2 regions of the Pelorhabdus rhamnosifermentans genome follow, and region 2 is predicted to be linked to the other one. Evidence: a T-box and tRNA genes for the amino acid it is inferred to sense, from the RefSeq annotation. Region 2 holds a T-box; the other holds one or more tRNA genes.

Region 1 (10,144 bases), on a different contig from region 2:
ACTCTTCTGCTAAATTTTGTGGTGCCAAGCATTCCATGGCCTGCATAATGTGCTTACATGTTACAGACATGCCATCATCTCCCTTAATTCATCCAGTTTCCCACGATAAAACTTAGATTTCTGAGCGGCTGCAAGCGAAGTAGATCGTTTCAGTTGCTCAAGAACTCCCTCTAATGAGTGGATCTTAAGCAATAAATGACGGCTAAGCAGCGGAGGCTTGTTATGCCATAGCAGTGGACCCACTTCATACAAAATTGGCTTTAACGGCTGAACTGCCCGCTCCATTTGTTCTGATTGTTTCATAACACGAATGATTTCATACAAATGGCCCTCTTCTTCAACCAATGTTTCCTCAACAAACAGCCATTTCTGCTTATGAAGCCATTCACGGAGCAAAGCAGCCCCATTCATGGGCTGCAGAATTATTTGCTTCAGGCTGGCTGTAACATTCCCTTGAGCAGCTAAAATTTGAATCATAGTACTGCCGCCCATCCCGGCAAGAATCACTGTGTCAACCTCGCCCGGCTCCAATACGGCAAGACCATCTCCCAGGCGAACAGAAATCTGCTTGGAAAGTCCTGCCTCCTTCACAGTCACCGTTGCTGCCTGATAAGGCCCCTCATGGATATCACCAGCAATAGCCCTGCTTACCTTGCCTCGACGAATCAGTTCAACAGGTAAATAGGCATGATCTGTTCCAATATCAGCAATAGTTGCACCTGGTAGTACCATCTGGGCAATAGCCGCCAGCCTTTCCCCTAATTTCATCTCATCACCTTGCTTACAATTTTTTTTCATATGAAAAAGCGGAATTTCTCGTTTTACACAAGAAACCCCGCTGTTTATACGGATTTGGTGGGCCCACCTGGGATCGAACCAGGGACCAGCCGGTTATGAGCCGGCGGCTCTACCGCTGAGCTATAGGCCCAAAGATATGAAAACAGGTTTTCCGTAGAAAGCCTGTTAAAAACATTGGCTCCTCGAGTAGGACTCGAACCTACGACCGATCGGTTAACAGCCGATTGCTCTACCAACTGAGCTATCGAGGAATATTCATCAACGGGATTTATTATAATACAGTCTCCATGTTACGTCAAGTAGTTCTTACAAAAAACTGTATTTTTTATTCCAAAAAGTCTTTTAATTTCTTACTGCGACTCGGATGGCGAAGCTTTCTGAGTGCTTTGGCTTCAATTTGACGAATACGCTCACGTGTTACGCCAAAATGCTGACCTACTTCTTCTAATGTACGTGCCCGACCATCATCTAAGCCAAACCGAAGGCGAAGCACTTTTTTCTCCCTATCAGTCAGCGTCTCAAGAACGTCTTCCAGTTGCTCTTTTAAGAGCATAAAGGATGCTGCCTCAGCCGGAGCCGGAGCATCTTGGTCCTCAATAAAATCACCCAAATGAGAATCTTCTTCTTCGCCAATCGGTGTTTCAAGTGAAACAGGTTCTTGAGCAATTTTCATGATTTCGCGAACACGTTCTACTGTAATATCCATTTCTTTAGCGATTTCTTCCGGTGCTGGTTCACGCCCCAATTCCTGCAAGAGTTGCCGGGAAACGCGAATTAATTTATTAATCGTTTCGACCATATGCACAGGAATACGAATGGTCCTAGCCTGATCGGCAATAGCCCTTGTTATCGCTTGACGAATCCACCAAGTGGCATAAGTAGAAAACTTATATCCCTTATTGTAATCAAACTTTTCTACCGCCTTAATCAGACCTAAGTTACCTTCTTGAATTAAATCCAAAAAAAGCATGCCGCGCCCAACATAACGTTTGGCAATACTGACAACAAGGCGCAAATTTGCTTCAGCTAAACGACGCTTCGCTTCTTCGTCGCCTTCTTCCATCCTTTTCGCCAGAACAATTTCCTCATCTGCCGTCAAAAGTGGCACTCGCCCAATTTCTTTCAGATACATACGGACAGGGTCATCAATATTAATTCCTTCAGGAATTGACAGGTCTATATCCACTTCTTCATGTGTATCTGCATGTTCCGTGTGCTCTACCTCAGGGATCTCATCGAGAATTTCAATACCCTTATTGGTAAAAATTTCATAAAGTTCTTCAATTTCATCCGGTGTTAAATCATCGTTTTGAAAAGCATCCATGATTTCGGCATAAGTTAATACACCACCACGTTTTTTACCACGATGCAACAATTCATTTACATGATCTGTCGTCTGATTTTTTTTATCTGTCACTTTATTCCCCCCTCCCCTGCCCAAAAATGGTCAATGGGACCCATAAAATACATCGTAATCGTTTATTCCAAAGAATGTAGTTTGCTAATTTCATGTTTAATTCGCTGACTTTCTGCTAATTCCTGCAAAAAGCGACTATCCCCCATGCGTTCTAATTCATCGGCTTTTAGGCGATGTTCTTCATACTGATTTCGTAAATAGGCTAATTGAATGGTCCGAATATAATCATCAACCATTTTAACTTTATCTTCGCAAGGATTGTCAAGTAGCATAATATGAGACAATTCAGTTGCTGCCTCTGTACTGACTGACAATGAACACTGTGCGGGTTCAATGACTTTTCCCATATTATACGCAATAAGTAGCTGATTCATTATTTCCTGACGAAAAGAATTTTGAAAATGTTCCACACGTAACAGAGACTGGACGTAAGGAATAATCGAGTTGTCCTGAAATAAGAAGTAAATCAACTGTCTTTCTGCTTGTTCTGCTGCTACTATCGGTTTTTTAGCAAGAGAAAAGGCAGAAGTAGTGTACCCAAGTTTTACATTTTTATCCTTTTTAGCAACAAACCGATATTTTTTTAGTTCTTCCCGAATGGAACCCTCATCAATCGTAAGTACGGCTGACAAATGAGCAATATAGGCATTCTCCTCTACAACATTCTCAGACAATGCTAAAGAAGGAATGACCTGATTAATAACAGCAACTTTTCCCTCCAGATGAGAATAGTCTCCTTCCGTCAAAGCCCGTTCAATTTGATATTCAATAAAAGATAAAGCATTGTCCACGAGCAACTGAAACGCACTAGCACCGTGCTTACGAATAAATTCATCAGGATCTTTGCCATCTGGAATCTGAATAATTTTTACCTTGGCTCCTAGTTCACTCACTGTTGCTAAGGCCCGTAAAGTAGCTTTTTGCCCGGCAGCGTCGCTATCATAAGCGAATAATATCTCCGGGGCCAGCTTTAATAACATTTTGGCCTGCTCCACAGTAAAAGCGGTTCCTAGCGATGCCACGACATTTGTAATTCCAGCACCATAGACACTGATTTGATCAAGATAACCTTCCACAACAATGGTTCGTTCCTGCTCGCGAATCGACTTGAAAGCTTTATGAAGTCCATATAATTCACGCCGTTTATTATAAAGCAGCGTTTCTGGCGAATTTAAATATTTTGGTTGACTATCATCAAGTACGCGTCCACCGAATCCCACCACTTGCCCCCGCAAATTTGCAATGGGAAAAATAATACGATTACGAAAACGGTCATATACACCGCCTGACGTACGAGCAGCGCTGAGACCACTATCAATTAGCGTTTCCGTTGCAATACCCCGACTTGTAAAAGACTGAGATAATTTATCCCATAATGGAGGAGCAAATCCCAACTGAAATTCGTCAATAACTGCTGACGTAATTCCCCGCTGAACAAGATACGCTAAAGCATCTTTTCCATAGGTCGTTTTTGTAAGACAAGAATGGAAAAAATCAGCTGCTAGTTGATTTACGTGACACAAACGCTCATATTTTCTGTCGTGATTCTTTTCCTCAGTAGTTTTCTCTTTTTCTGGTAACGAGATATTTAGTTTCTTTGCTAGCAGTTTCACGGCACTAAAAAAATCAATGTTTTCAATTTTCATAAGAAAGTTAAAAACATTGCCACCAGCACCGCAACCGAAACAATAAAAAAAACCCTTGTCAGGTGCAACGGAAAAAGAAGGCGTTTTTTCATGATGAAAGGGACAACAACCCCAATAATTTTTTCCCTTTTTCTTTAGTGGCACATAATCTGACACGACACTAACAATGTCACTTTCGCTCCTTAGCCTGTCAACGAAATCATCATTCGTATTTTTCATGTTGATCCCCTATCTTATAAGCAGCTCTGACTGACCACATTAACTATTGCCTGTTTAAGAGTTGATTATATTCTACAATGAATATATTTTTCCTGCTTGGAGCTAAGTTGGGATCAGTTATTGTTTCTTTATGGATATATTAATATTCCATACGCGTGTCATAAATCCTCCTTTTTTCCCCTTGACAAAAAAGAAATCATTTGCTAAGAAAAAAAACGGCCCAAGGCCGTTTAATATTTGTATCCTCCTACAGGCGGTATAAAAAAATTTTCAAACAAGTGAATGGCATAGTAATCAGTCAGACCTGCCACGTAATCAACAACTGTTGTTGTTAAGCCCCAGCGCGCTTCCTGATCACGGAATTCAATTGGCAAAGCTACGGGATTTTCCATGAAATATTCTAGCAACTTAATAATAATATAACGAGCTTTATCCCGTTCTGTTTTTAATAAATCGCTCCAATAAAGCTTATTGAACATAAATACGCGAAAATCATCCATGCCTCGTTGCACAACATCAGACAGCTTAATATCATTTTTCCCTGCTGAACATTTAATCATATCAGACACCATGACAGTAATCATCTGAGAAGGCGTCGTGCCAAAAACCTGCGCTACACCACAAGGTAAATCGCTAGCCTTTAACATCCCCGCCCGAATACCATCGTCATAATCATGACATAAATAAGCCATGCGATCGCCAATCCTGACGATATTTCCTTCTAGTGTCAAAGGCTTAGTATTTCCTGTATGATTTAAAATACCATCTTTAACTTCTAACGTCAGATTTAAACCCAGCCCATCTTTTTCAAGATGCTTTACGACTCTCAGACTCTGTTCATTATGATTAAAATGACCTAGCCAGTCTCGAATAGCAAATTCTCCTGCATGCCCAAAAGGCGTATGCCCGACATCGTGACCTAAGGCAATGGCTTCTGTCAAATCCTCATTTAAAGAGAGCCCCCGAGCAATGGTGCGTGAAATCTGTGCCACTTCCAAACTATGAGTCATGCGCGTACGATAATGGTCACTTGGTGAAATATAAACTTGTGTCTTATGTTTAAGACGGCGGAAGGCCTTGGAATGAAGCACTCTGTCGCGATCCCGCTGAAAGGCCGTTCGAAATTTACACGGCTCTTCCTCCCGTTCACGCCGTGCCTCACTACTTTTAGCAGCAAAAACCGACAAAAATTGCATTTCTTGTTTTTCCAATCTTTCGCGTACAATCACACTGATTCACCCTTTCGCTTGGCAACAAATCCCTTATAATTATTATAACATTTTTCACCTGTATTATAGATAACTTACGTCACCTTTGTCTGAAGTTATACAATCTCCAAGAACGCCCAAAAAGAGGAAGAAACCTTGAATAGAATTTTAACATTCATTCTGCTATACTAAAATGAAGGATGGTGAACATAAATGATAAAAAAAATAACATTACTAATGTTACTGCTCTGTGTACTCCTAACGAGCACTGCATTAGCCAAACCTATTATTACTGCCGATAAAACCTACTTTGATGTTGCCACAGGCCTCTACAACCTCGTTGGCAATGTTTATATTGAAGTAGGCAACCGTATCATCACTGCTGGACAGGCCAAGGTAAATATGGCAAGCATGGAAGTCTCCGGTTCAGGAGGCATTACTGTCACTCAAGATGACATCAAATTCAGCGGTGACAATGTATTTGTATACGGAACAGCCAGCAAAGCCGAAGTTAACGGCAATATTATTTTCGTGCGTTCTGGCTTGAGTATTACATCCGACCAAGCTACATTTAACTGGAAAACAAAACAGGCCGTTTTCACTGGCAATGTTCAAGTCATTCAAGGTAACGACAGTAAAACTTACAATTCCGTTACATATGACATCGTAGCAAATATCGTTACACCTGACAGCGATTCTTCCCAAAAATAATTCCCTATCGTATGAAAATAATCCCCGGCAAATGCCGGGGATTATTTTATATAATATCATTCTTTTGGGCAATCTCTAAAATTCGATTAGCCGTTTCTTCAATAGCCCGATTAGAAACATCAATAACAATACAATGAGATTTCCGCATAATGGCCTTCGCATACTCAAGTTCTTCCATGATACGATCTAAATTAGCATAACTGGCATTTGATGCCAATCCCATTACTTTGAGTCGTTCCGCTCGAATTTCATTCAATTTAAATGGATCGATAACAAGACCAATAATCCGGTGTGGTTCAACTTGGAACAATTCCGGTGGCGGGGGAACCTCAGGAACAAGGGGCACATTGGCTACTTTAAGTTTCTTATGAGCCAAATACATACTCAAGGGAGTTTTTGATGTTCTAGATACACCCACAATCACCATATCCGCTTTAAGCAATCCCCAAGAATTTTTACCATCATCATATTTTACAGCAAATTCAACAGCCTCTACCCGCTTATAGTAATCTTGATCCAAACGATGAACAAGTCCAGGTTTCAATTTCGGTTGGAAACCAGACATTTCTTGGATAGAATCAATCACAGGTCCCATAATATCCACTGTTTTAATATGATTTTTTTCAGCAAGTTCAAGTAATGCTTGACGCAAATGAGGGGAAACGAGGGTATGACAAATAATGCATTTTTCCCGTTCCACTGCCTCTCGGACTGTTTCTTCAACTTGTTTTACCGAAGTAATATAGGGAATACGAATAATATCGAAAGACCCTGCATCAAACTGACTGGCTGTTGCCCGCGCCACCATTTCAGCTGTCTCCCCAATGGAATCGGATAACGCATAAATAACAGGCAAAGTAGCTATAACAATTACCTCCTCTTCTCTTCCCCGATTTCAACAAATAAACGGGCAATATTCGTTTTTGTCAAGCGTCCCACAATTTCGTAGCACCCAAGGCTACCTGCGGCAGCCTGTACTACAGGCAAACTGTCTACAGCATTGTCAATTAATTTTTTAGCTGCAACAATAACAGGTTCATCTTTTGTCGTCATCACAATTTTCGGCATGGCTGTCATGAGCACCTTAATAGGAAGCTTTGCCAAATTACTTCCTCCCATAGCCGTTTTAAGCAAATCCTTCCGTGAAACTACACCAGATAAAATACCACCTTTTTCCACCACATAAAGTGACCCCACGTCTTCTAAAAAGAGCGTGACCATAGCATCATAAGCGGAGCATTCCACAGGAACAACAACAGGAACAGACTGAATATCACCTACAACAATCCGATCAAGTTCTTCCGCAATAACATGGAGTGTATTTTTTCCAATATAAAAATAACCTACTTTGGGACGGGCGTCAATCAGTCCAGACATAATCAATATAGCGAGATCAGAACGAAGCGCTGCTCTCGTCACACTGAGCTGTGCTGCAATATGTTCACCAGCAATAGGGCCGCTTGTACGAACAATTTCTACTATTTTTTCCTGTCTTGCTGTAAGCGAGATGCCCATCTCCTTTCTTTATTCGAGAATGGCTCTCCTTTTCTTACCAGGCGTCATCCTCTTTATTCATCACACCACGCCCTGTTAATTTATCAAGCACAAGTCGCTGTTCCACTTGAGCTACAAGTTTCTTCGTCATCTTCACTGCATCAGGATTTACAGAAATGGAATCAATTCCACTCTTTATTAAAAACTCCGCAAAATCGGGATACACACTTGGAGCCTGCCCACAAATAGACACAGTCTTGCCAGCTTGATGAGCCACGTCAATTAAGTGGCGAATAGCCCGCCGAACAGCCAAATCCCGTTCATTAAAGAGATGAGACACAGTCTCATTGTCACGATCACAACCAAGAACAAGCATAGTCAAGTCATTTGAACCTATAGAATAACCATCAACAAACTGATTAAACTTGTCAGCGAGAATAATATTCGCAGGAATTTCTGCCATGAGCCATACCTTAAAATCAGCACCGCGCCTTAAACCCTGCTCTGCCATGAGTGATGTAACTTTTTCCGCTTCTTCTACAGTCCGGCAAAAAGGAATCATCACATGAAGATTCTTGAAACCAAATTCTTCACGAACTTTTTTGACAGCCTGTAGCTCCAATTTAAATGCTTCAGTATAGATTGGATCATAATAACGGGACGCACCACGCCAGCCGAGTAAAGAACTCGGTTCGAATGGCTCATATTTTTCACCGCCTCTTAAATCGCGATATTCACTTGATTTAAAATCGCTAAATCTAAGAGTAACAGGACGAGGTGCTAGTGCCTGGCAAACTTTACGAATGCCCTCAGCCAATGAGTCAATGACATAATCAGCACGGCCTGTCTCTATCAAATAAAGGGGATGTTCATGAATGGTCGTTGTCCAGATAAATTCCTCGCGCATCAAGCCAATTCCATCACAAGGAAGCGCTGCATAGCGATCAGCCAAATCGGGGTCACCCAGATTCATGTAAATCTTTGTTCCTGTAACAGGAAAGGTTTCCATAATTTGTACACTGGCTGCCGACTGTTCGTCTTTTTTAACCAAATCTTGAATAAGACCATCATATATAATACCATTCGTTGCATCAATCGTAATTTCCTGTCCGTTATTAATACTCACTGTTCCTTGTACGCCACGACTTTTTGTACCCACAATACAGGGAATCCCCAACTCACGGCTTACAATCGAAGCATGACACGTCATGCCGCCTGCATCTGTTACAATAGCCTTAGCCTTTTTCATAGCCGGAACCCAATCAGGTGCCGTCATTTCCGTAACTAAAATTTCACCCTCTTTAAAACTATCAATCATGCTTGGATTTAAAATAACATGGGCCTTGCCACTTACTCGCCCCGGACTAGCAGGCAAACCCTTCGTAATGACTTTACGTCCCGTCAGTTCGGTAGATTTAACAGCAGTACCTTGTTTTCCTCCCTGTTCTTTATTACGTCGTGACCAAACTGTTTCAGGCCGTGCTTGCAAAATCCAAAGCTTGCCGTCCCGTTCATCAATCCCCCATTCAATATCCATATAACAGCCATAATGCTTCTCAATCGCCAGCGAATACTCAGCAAGCTGATGAATTTGATCATTTGTTAAAACAGGTGACTTACTAAGTTCAACAGCAACTTTCTGCTCTTCACAGCCGCCGCCTGGCTTACGTACCAACATAATTGGTTTTTCGTGAACACTTTGATTGAGAACAGTGAGCCCTTTCTTCTCAACCAAGAAACTATCAGGCGTTACAGTGCCTTGCACAATATATTCACCAAGTCCCCACGAACCTTCTATTAGAATATTTTCATCATTTCCTGTGGCCACATCGACAGTAAACATAACCCCGGCGGCTTTAGAAAACACCATCATCTGAACAACAGCACTTAAAGCAACACTTAAATGATCAAAATTTTTCTTTACACGATAATAAACAGCACGATCGGTAAACATGGAAGAATAGCATTCCTTCACCCGTTCAATTACTTCTTCAGCTCCGCGCACATTCAAATAACTTTCCTGCTGCCCCGCAAAACTAGCATCAGGCAAATCCTCCGCTGTCGCACTAGAACGCACAGCAACAAATGGGGCTTCTTCTCCGACTTTTTTTGCGAGCTCATCATAGGCAACTCGAATATCCGCTGCAATATGTTCTGGCATAACCGTATCCATAATGGCTTGGCGAATATCAGCACTAACCGTGCGCAACTGGTAACTATCTTCCACATCAGGTAAACCTAATAAAAGTTCGGCAATCTTATTATCAAGACCTGTTTCTTTCACAAATAATCGATAAGCATGAGCAGTTGTAGCAAATCCATAAGGAACAGGCACCTTTGTACGTGAAGTAAGTTCTCCAAGTGATGCTGATTTTCCCCCTACAAGATCAACCTCTGTTTTATTAATTTCATTAAACCACAGCACTACTTTTTCCGCTTTATTCATATTAAATTCCTCCTCAGATGATTATAATTCGCCAATCAGTATATATTATTAAATAAAATAACCTTATTAGTATATACTATATAAGTTTGTTTTCTCCTCTTTTTAGTCTGAAAAAATATCTATTTTTTATCTGACTAAAAGGTAACTGTAAGTCCTATTAAGAAAAACTGCACATACAGTCTTTAATCTAACAAACAGATACAGA
Region 2 (10,144 bases):
CATGGTTTTAATAATGGACACGGTTTTATTCGTCCGCCCAAGCGGCCATCATCAGCCACTGCACTTGCTGCTATTATTTTGCAAAGTTCGCAAAATGATATGCATGGCGGTCAGAGCTTCGCTTTTTTTGATCGCGATATGGCACCTTATATGGAAAATGCTAGTGATGACGAAGTATATCAAGCCATGGAGGCACTGATTTATAATCTCAATAGCATGCATTCACGTGCGGGAGCTCAGGTTCCCTTTTCCAGCCTGAATTTGGGGCAAGATACCTCAAAGGGTGGACGAGCTGTGACGAAAAATGTGTTATTAGCTTATGAAAAAGGCTTGGGGTATGGCGAAAATCCTATTTTCCCAAATATTATTTTTCGTTTAAAGGCGGGGGTTAATTTTAATCCAGGCGATCCCAATTATGATTTGTTTAAATTAGCTATTCGCGTGGCTGCGCAGCGTTTAAATCCTACATTTAGTTTTATGGATGCTTCATTTAATGCTGCTTATGGTGATCAAGTGGGGTATATGGGGTGTCGAACACGGACAGTTGCCAATCGGCGAGGGCCGGAAGTAACAGATGGACGTGGTAATTTAAGTTTTACAACGATTAATCTGCCGCGTTTGGCTATTAAGGCCAAGCGGGATGTCATGAAGTTCTATCAAAACCTCTCGGATATTTTTGATTTAGTTTGTGAGCAACTATTTCACCGTTATGAAGTGCAAGCGGCTCTTAGGGTAAAAGATATGCCATTTTTGATGGGACAGCATCTATATTTAGATTCGGATGAGTTAAAGCCAACAGATCGCATTGAAAAAGCCATTAAACATGGTACTTTATCGATTGGTTTTATTGGTTTGGCTGAAGCTCTAGTTTCTCTTACGGGGCATCATCATGGTGAAAGTGAGGACAGTCAAGTTCTTGGTGAAGAAATTGTGGCTTTTATGCGTGATAAGGCCGACAAGGCCTGTGATTATTACAATCTAAACTACTCTTTGTTAGCAACGCCTGCCGAAGGGCTATCAGGCCGCTTTGTTAAGATGGATCGCAAGGAATATGGTGTTCTGCCTGGTGTAACGGATCAAGAATATTATACGAATTCTTTTCATGTTCCTGTGCACTATTCCATCAGTGCATATGATAAAATTTGTAAAGAAGGCGTTTATCACAAATACTGCAATGCCGGGCATATTAGTTATGTCGAATTTACATCTCCGCCCGTAAATAACTTGTCTGCTGTTGAAGACATTATTCGCCATATGGCACGCTGCGATTTTGGTTATGCTGGTATTAATTTTCCTGTTGATTTTTGTGAAAAATGCGGTTATCTTGGTGTGATTGAAAGCGATGCCTGCCCCTCTTGCGGAACGACTATTACAAGACGGATACATCGTCAAGACACCTAAGCTTTATTCGATGAAGTGGAGGATTCGGTATGATTCGATATAAAGATATTTTGGCTGAATCTCTTGTCGATGGCGTAGGGTTGCGTGTGACAGCTTTTTTGCAAGGCTGCCCGCGTCATTGTCAAGGTTGTCATAATCCCTTGTTGCTTCCCATGGAAGGGGGGTATGAGGTATCAGAAGAAAAATTTGTTGATAAAATTTTAGCCCTTGTAACGCCTATCCATCATGGCATTACGTTTAGTGGCGGTGATCCCTTGGCGCAGCCGGAAGCTTTGTTTAAGACAATTGATCTTATTAAACGTCGTCAGCCACGTCTCAATATTTGGGTTTACACAGGCTATACGTATGAAGAGGTACAACGAGTACCGGTATTGTCATTGATTGATGTCCTTGTAGATGGACCCTTTGTAATGGCTGAAAAGGATCTTGATCTACCTTTTCGGGGATCAGCCAATCAGCGAATTATTGATATGGAGCAAACTCGTCAAAAGGGTTGCGTTACTGTCTTGCCTCTCGAGAAGACGGCGCGATCTTGGGCAAGCTAACATCATAGTATCAAGTAAAAAAAGCGGATTTGGGCAGTCTCATTTTAGATGGGACTGCTTTTTTACATAATTTATCTGAGCAAGACAAAGAATACAGTGGTTGCAGAATAAAATTACATCAGTAGCAGGAAAAAATTAACCACGTGGTAAACTTTCTATGTAGATGCATTATTTGGGAGGCTGTCTTATGTCCTGGTCTATTAAACAAAAATTATATGAACGTTATCAACAAGAAGAACAGCCAAAAAGGAGTCAGTCCGGCGATCGGCTGGAAGTGGCACTCGCTTTCCCGAATACGTATCATGTGGGTATGTCTAATTTGGGTTTTCAGGTTATCTATCGGGAGATTAATTCGAGAGTTGGTACGCTTTGTGACCGTTTTTTTTATCCTGATAAGGCTGATTTAGTTGATCATGAACGTACCGAAATGCCGTTACTCAGTTTGGAACGGCAAAAGGTGCTATCTTCTTATAACATCGTTGCTTTTGCGGTTTCATTTGAAATGGACTATCTTCATTTACTCGCGATGTTAAAGCTCGGACGAGTACCGATCTGGTCCAAAGAACGTAAAAATAAGGACCCTTTTGTTGTTGTTGGCGGTCCCTGTGCCACCTTTAATCCGGAGCCTTTGGCTGAATTTGTGGATGCTTTTGTGATTGGTGAGGGAGAAGAAGTGATTCACGAAATTCTTGCTGTTTATGAGAAAGGACAACAAGAAGGTCTCAGTAGAGATGAGGTTTTACTGGAGATAGCGAGCGTTCCGGGTGTGTATGTGCCACGTTTTTATCAGCCTGTATATGGTACAGAGGGCATTATTGAACGATTTGATTGTCTGCAAGCTGTCCCGGAACGTGTTGAACGACGTTGGATTAAAAATATTGGGCACCATCCAGCCGAAACGACAGTTGTTACCGGAAATACGGAATTTAAGGATATGTATTTAATTGAAATTGCCCGCGGTTGCGGGCGGCATTGTCGTTTTTGCATGGCTGGTTATTGTTTCAGGAGACCACGGGTTCAGCCACTTTCTGTACTGGAACAGGCTATTGACCGCGCTCAAAAGTACCGTAATAAAGTGGGATTGGTTGGGGCGGCTATTTCGGATTACCCTGAAATTGATGCATTGTGTGCGATGATTTTAAAGAAAAATATGACGTTATCTGTGGCTTCGCTCCGGGCGGATACACTTACGCCCGCATTAGCAGCTATGTTAGCTCGAAGTGGTCAGCGAACCATAACTTTAGCACCTGAGGCAGGCAGTACTAAGTTGCGACAGGTCATTAATAAGGGGATTAGTAATGATGATTTAGAACGGGCTATGGACCTTGCCGTTCAGGCCAAAATTCCTCATGTTCGTTTTTATATTATGGTCGGGCTGCCTTTTGAGCAAGACGAAGATATTGAGGCCATTATTACTCTTGCTCGTTATATGAAGGCAAAAATGGATCAGTCACAGAGTAATGGCAAGTTAACGCTCAGTATTAATCCCTTTGTTCCCAAGCCGTTTACACCTTTTCAATGGCTCCCAATGACGCCGATGAAGATCGTTGAAGATCGTCTGAAAAAAATCAAGAAATCTTTGCGTGGTGACAGGCGAATTGAAGTTTTAATTGAATCACCGAAAGAAGCCTATATTCAAGGCATACTTGCCCGGGGTGATCGGCGGTTGGCTCAGCCTCTTGTTCATTGTTTAGAAAAGGGCAATTTAAAAGCCTTGAAAAAAGGCTTGGATCAGGCTGGACTCAATGAAGATTTTTATCTTTATCGTTCACGTGAATTTGGTGAATGTCTCCCCTGGCATGTACTTGATATGGGATTAAATCCAGGCTATTTAGAGCAGGAATTAGAAAAATCTCGACGCCTGCAAGCAACAGAACCTTGCAGGGAAGGTTGTCGTCGCTGCGGCGTCTGTATAGAAGGAGAATCTCATGAATGAGTTTCAGTTACGACAGATTCGAGGAATGAAAATAGGAACATTTACCCATTTTGATAAGTATAGTATTTCTCATGGTATTTCTACACGACATGGCGGTGTTAGCAAAAAGCCGTATGAATCACTTAATCTTGCTCTTCATACGGGAGACCAAAAAAATGACGTGCTTACGAACCGGAGACGGTTTTGTCAGGCTGTTGGTGTATCTTTTGATGATACCGTCACAGCGGAGCAAGTCCACGGTTCTCACATTACCGTGGTTACAGCCGTGGATGCTGGTAAAGGAATGCTCAATTACGAGGATTCCATCGCGAAAACAGATGCTCTTATTACGAATGTAGCCGGACTTTCTCTTATGTTGTGTTACGCCGATTGTGTTCCTGTACTTATTGCTGACCCCAAACAAAAAGTAGTGGCAGTCAGTCATGCTGGCTGGAAGGGAACGGTGGCGGCGATTGCTCAAAAAACAGTGCAAAAAATGATGGACGAATTTGGTTGTCAGGCTGTCGATTGTCTTGTAGGCATTGGTCCTTCTATTGGTTTTTGCAGTTATGAGGTAGACGAGCAGGTGATTTCTGAATTGCAACGAGCCTTTTCCTGGTGGGCACGTGTTGTCAAACCAGAAGGAAAGAAGTGGAAATTTGATTTATGGCAAGCCAATGCGAAGCAGCTTATGGATATTGGCGTCGCGGAAGAGAATATTATTTGCAGCAATTTTTGTACAGCATGTAATAAGGATTTATTTTTTTCCCATCGTGCTGAACGGGGGCAAACAGGCCGTATGGCGGCCATTATTTCTTTGCCTTAAGCCTTAAATGAAACACAAGTCTTATTGTTTGGATGAACGAATGTGATATAATTATGTTAATTTAGGAATTTTATTACTATTTATGTAAATTTTCTATTTGCAAAGAGGAAAAATTTATTTATCAGCGAATAATTCAAATTAGGAACGGAGGGGCGACTCATGTCCATTCAAAATAATATTGCAATTGTTGAACGAAACATTCAGACAGCCATGAGAGAGCGGGCGAATATTTCTGGTCAAGCACTTGTACCTGTCAAGCTAATTGCCGTGACGAAAAATCATACGCCAGCAGAAATGCAGCAAGCCATTGATTATGGATTAACGACGATTGGTGAAAATCGAGTTCAAGAGGCTGTCGCGAAGTATGACATTTTCGGGCGCAAACTGGAATATCACTTGTTAGGACATCTGCAGACAAATAAGGTTAAGCAAGCCGTTCCGTTATTTGATTTAATCCATTCACTTGACAGCGAGAAACTTGCCAGACATATTAGCAGGGTTGCTGGCGAATTGGCTAAAATTCAGCCTGCGCTGCTTGAGGTCAATGTGGCAGGAGAAGCAACAAAACAGGGCGTTTCTCTTGCAGATGTTCTTGATTTTGCACGTATGGTGAGTTCATTGCCCAACCTTGTTGTTGCGGGATTAATGACAGTGGCGCCTCATTTTGATGATCCCGAGGAGACGCGACCGTTATTTCACACTTTATATGACAAATTTATGGAATTGAAGCAAGCTTGTATACCTAACTGTACCATGGAATGGTTGTCGATGGGAATGACGAATGATTATTCTGTGGCCATTGAAGAAGGTGCCAATATGGTCAGGGTCGGTACAGCCATTTTCGGTGCCCGTAATTATGATATTGAGCTGACGAGGAGGTAGTAATATGAAATTAATGGAAAAAGTATGGGGTAGTTTAGGTTTGTTGGAACCTGTAGAAGATGACGAACGGATAAAGCCAGAAGATTTTGAACCGAAAAACAAGAAAGGTGTAGGAACACTGATAGCAGGTAGTAATGTTGTTAATTTACCCACGGCCCAAAAACAGCTGAAAGTGATGGTTGTCGAACCATTATCTTTTGACGATGCTCAGAATGTAGCAGAGTATCTGAAAAATCGTAAGCCTGTCGTAGTCAATTTTGAGCATTGCGAGGATAATCTTTCTAAGCGGATGATTGATTTTATTAGTGGGACAACTTATGCTTTAAATGGCAGTATTCAAAAAATCGGTAATCATATCTTTTTGTGTGCTCCCAATAATGTCGATGTGTCTTTTGCATCGCGTGATGATGGTGAAAAGACGGTTTTACCCTGGATGAAGTAAGGTGGAGCTATAGGAGGATAATATGTTAAGTCAAGCAAAAATTAGTTTTATTGGCGGCGGAGCTATGGCTGAAGCGCTGCTTTCAGGCCTGCTCAAAACAGGTCTTGTTGCGGCTGACCAGATTTGTGTTGCTGATATTAATGTGGACAGATTAGCTACTTTGGAAAAAAAGTTTCAAATTACAACAAATGTTAATAGCAGACAGGTAGCTGAAAAGTCCGATATTTTATTTTTAACGGTTAAACCACAAGTTGTGGAGACAGTATTTAAAACACTTCAGTCGGCGGTGAAGCCTGAGACGCTTGTTGTCTCGATTGTGGCTGGCTTGACACTAGAGCGTCTTGAAGCGGCTTTTGCTCAAAACAGTGTCATTCGAGTGATGCCGAATACGCCCCTTGCTGTCGGGCAAGGAATGGCTGCGATTGCTGTGGGTAGTAAAGCAACAGAAGAGCAGGCGCAGGATGTACTGACGATTTTTCAGTCAGCAGGGAAAGCTGTTCGGGTGGCTGAAAAAGACTTGGATGCAGTGACAGGGTTATCTGGCAGCGGTCCAGCGTATGCTTTCCTAATGGTCGATGCTTTGGCTGATGCAGGTGTGCGTGCTGGATTACCACGGGCCATGTCGATTACGCTTGCGGCGCAGACATTGCTTGGAGCTGCTAAGATGGTGCTTGAAACAGGGGAGCATCCGGCTCAGTTGCGCGATATGGTGACATCGCCAGGAGGAACAGCGATTGCTGGCGTACATGCTCTTGAGCGTGGTGGTGTTCGCGTAGCTCTAATTGATGCCGTTATGGCGGCAACAAAGAGATCAAAGGATTTGGGGAAAAAGCATGAGTGAACGGGAAAAAATTCTGCGGTATTATCGCGCAGAAGGGGAAGGCGACATTGCAGCTAAACTGGTTGATGCAGCTGAAAGCGTCGCTCGTAATACAAAGGTAAAGGTATCGGAATTTCTAGATCCTCGTGGCTTTGCCATAGCTGAAACGGTCATTGCTCATTATGAAGGGGTACGACTCGAAGCTTTTGGTGGTTATCAAGGTGCAGAAAGAGTGAAGGTTGCTTTTGTCCAACAAGATTTTGCTGGCAAGATTTCTTATAATCTGACCGCTGTAGCCATTCAATGGGACAAACGTTTTGCCCATGTGGGTCATCGAGATATTCTTGGAGCTGTGCTCGGTCTAGGTATAGAGCGTGGCGTGCTAGGTGATATTGTTATGAGCAGTGACGGTTGTTATGTTATGCTTGATAAAACGCTAATCGATTTTTTGTTAACGGGGTTAACGCAGGTAGGTGCAACAAGTGTTACTGTGAGTGAAATAAATTTAGCTGAAATTCCCCCGAAGGAGGAAAAATTAAAAGAAATTCGCACTACAGCGGCTTCACTCCGATTGGATGTTATTGCTGCGGCGGGTTTCGGAACGAGCCGGACGAAAATGGCTGATGATATTGTCGCTGATAAGGTGAAATTGAATTGGCAGGGAGTACGAAAAAGTGATCATGCTGTGAAAGCAGGTGACATTATTTCGATGCGGGGCCGTGGTCGTTTGGAAGTTAGCGAAATTTTAGGGACAACGAAAAAAGGTCGTTTGAGCTTGCTTTTAAAACGCTACATGTGAATGGGCGAGAAGGATGACATGGAGGAGTGTTCATGCTAACACCGCTGGATATTCAAAATAGAGAATTCAAACGTAGTTTTCGTGGCTACAATGAGGATGAGATTGACAGTTTTTTAGATCAAGTAATCAAAGATTACGAGCAGCTATATCGAGAAAACGTGGAATTGAAAGAAACGATTGAACGCATAAGCGGTAAGCTGGAGAATTATCAGCATATGGAAAACACGCTGCATAGTACGCTCGTTATTGCTCAGGAAACTGCTGAGGAAGTCAAATTAAATGCTAAAAAAGAGTCGGAACTTGTCATGAAAGAAGCCGAGATTCAGGCGCAGCGCATGATTGATGAAGCAACAAGCAAAGTACGGCGTATGACAGGTGAGTATGAAGAAATTAACAAGCAATTGCAGATTTATCGTACGCGCATGAAAACCTTGCTGCAAGCACAGCTTGAAATGATAGCTCAAGCTGCAGAAGATGAAGATTCTTAATTTGACTAATGGATATTAATTCGGTATAATGCAGGTATATTCGTAAGTAAAGTGATGATAGGGATAAGTAATCTGCCATGTGCTTCGTCAGCGAGCTAGGAAGAGTGTAAGCCTAGTAGTGTCATGCAGTTGAATATCACCCTGGAACTGTAAGGCTGAACCTTTTTTAAGTAGGCTTTGACGTTTAACGGGCGTTACTCCGTTACTTAAGTGACAGTAAACATCTGTCATGAGGGTGGTACCACGAGAATAGCCTCTCGTCCCTTAGGGATGAGGGGTTTTTTGATATTTTTGGAGGTGTGAACATGGCAGAAGATTACAGTAAAACATTAAATTTGCCTAAAACAGATTTTCCGATGCGAGGGAACCTTCCCGAGCGGGAACCGGAATTCCTCGAATTTTGGACAAAGGAAAAACTTTATGAACAGAAGAAGGCGGCAGCAAAAGGTAAACCGAAATTTGTCTTACATGATGGTCCGCCTTATGCCAATGGGAATATTCATCTTGGCACAGCTCTGAACAAAATTTTAAAGGATATTATTATTAAATATAAAGGGCTGCGCGGTTTTGATGCACCGTATGTTCCTGGCTGGGACACACATGGACTCCCGATTGAACATGCGGCAATTAAAAATTTGGGCCTCAATCGTCATGAATTAGATCCCCTTACTTTGCGTAACGAGTGTAAACAGTATGCCCTGAAATGTCTCAATATGCAGCGAGAGGATTTCAAACGGTTGGGTGTTATTGGGGACTGGGAAAATCCCTATATTACACTTCGTCCTTATTTTGAGGCCAAACAAATTGAAGTTTTTGGTGAAATGGCTAAAAAAGGCTATATCTATAAAGGATTAAAAACAGTTTATTGGTGTCCTTCCTGTGAAACGGCTTTGGCTGAAGCGGAAATTGAGTATGCTGAAAAGAAATCTCATTCCCTCTTTGTCAAATTTCCTTTAGTTGATGCAAAAGGGAAGTTACCTGAAGGTGTTTGTCCTGAACAGGTCTTTGCTGTTATTTGGACGACAACACCTTGGACGATTCCTGCTAATATGGCTATTTCACTCCATCCTCGGTTTGACTATTCGTGGGTGCAATTTGGTGATGAAGTTTATTTGCTTGCAACAGAATTGATTGATTCTGTTGTGGCTGCGAATCATTTAGGTGAATATACTATTTTAGGCCATGTGACAGGCCAGGATTTAGAGGGACTTATCTTTAAACATCCCTTCCTTGATCGTCAGTCACCCATTTTAGTTGGCGAACATGTAACGCTTGAGGCAGGTACGGGCTGTGTACATACGGCACCTGGACATGGTCAGGAAGACTTTGAAATTGGAATGAAGTATAAACTTCCCATCTATTGCCCTGTCGATGCGCAAGGTAAAATGACGAAAGAAGCCGGAAAATTTGAAGGCCTCTCTGTGGAAGATGCCAATGTTCCTGTCATTAAAGAATTGGCTGCTGTGCATATGTTACTTGGAAAAGGAACGATTCGCCATCAGTATGCCCATTGCTGGCGTTGCAAGAATCCTGTTATCTATCGGGCTACGGAGCAATGGTTTGCCTCTGTTGACGGGTTCCGCGCTGAAGCTCTCAAAGCCATTCAAGATGTTAAGTGGATTCCATCCTGGGGTGAAGAACGTATTCATAATATGGTTGCGGATCGTCATGACTGGTGTATTTCCCGTCAGAGAGTTTGGGGTGTTCCCATTCCAATTTTCTACTGTAATCACTGCAATGAGCATATTATTAATGATGATACTATTCAGGTAGTCAAAACGTTGTTTGCCAGTGAAGGATCGGATGCTTGGTGGGCCAAGAGTGCTGAAGAGATTTTGCCGGAGGGCTTTGCTTGTCCGCATTGCGGCAAAAAGGGCTTCCGTAAGGAATCGGATATTATGGATGTGTGGTTTGACAGCGGTTCTTCTCATGCAGCCGTTCTTGAACAGCGCGAAGAATTGAAATGGCCGGCTGATATTTATTTAGAAGGCAGCGATCAGCATCGTGGGTGGTTCCAGTCTTCACT

The links. The T-box of region 2 lies ahead of ileS (isoleucine--tRNA ligase). A T-box ahead of a tRNA ligase gene usually reads a tRNA of that ligase, here a tRNA-Ile.
Region 1: it has a tRNA-Ile gene. The T-box ahead of ileS (isoleucine--tRNA ligase) is inferred to sense a tRNA for this amino acid. The anticodon was not compared.

The regions. Positions count from the first base shown of each region.
Region 1 is NZ_JAHGVE010000009.1:123,382-133,525, reverse strand. Features, by position in the region: gene Ga0466249_RS12785 (Nif3-like dinuclear metal center hexameric protein) at 1-70, opposite strand, end outside; gene Ga0466249_RS12780 (tRNA (adenine(22)-N(1))-methyltransferase) at 61-768, opposite strand; tRNA gene Ga0466249_RS12775 (tRNA-Ile) at 854-928, opposite strand; tRNA gene Ga0466249_RS12770 (tRNA-Asn) at 974-1,049, opposite strand; gene rpoD (RNA polymerase sigma factor RpoD) at 1,124-2,215, opposite strand; gene dnaG (DNA primase) at 2,278-4,080, opposite strand; gene Ga0466249_RS12755 (deoxyguanosinetriphosphate triphosphohydrolase) at 4,311-5,309, opposite strand; gene Ga0466249_RS12750 (LptA/OstA family protein) at 5,502-5,999, shown strand; gene Ga0466249_RS12745 (pyruvate, water dikinase regulatory protein) at 6,046-6,855, opposite strand; gene ccpN (transcriptional regulator CcpN) at 6,870-7,514, opposite strand; gene ppsA (phosphoenolpyruvate synthase) at 7,549-9,939, opposite strand.
Region 2 is NZ_JAHGVE010000004.1:62,496-72,639, forward strand. Features, by position in the region: gene nrdD (anaerobic ribonucleoside-triphosphate reductase) at 1-1,401, shown strand, start outside; gene nrdG (anaerobic ribonucleoside-triphosphate reductase activating protein) at 1,431-1,946, shown strand; gene Ga0466249_RS06390 (radical SAM protein) at 2,134-3,882, shown strand; gene pgeF (peptidoglycan editing factor PgeF) at 3,875-4,687, shown strand; gene Ga0466249_RS06400 (YggS family pyridoxal phosphate-dependent enzyme) at 4,847-5,569, shown strand; gene Ga0466249_RS06405 (cell division protein SepF) at 5,574-6,011, shown strand; gene proC (pyrroline-5-carboxylate reductase) at 6,034-6,852, shown strand; gene Ga0466249_RS06415 (YlmH family RNA-binding protein) at 6,845-7,630, shown strand; gene Ga0466249_RS06420 (DivIVA domain-containing protein) at 7,663-8,118, shown strand; T-box leader at 8,164-8,386, shown strand; gene ileS (isoleucine--tRNA ligase) at 8,424-10,144, shown strand, end outside.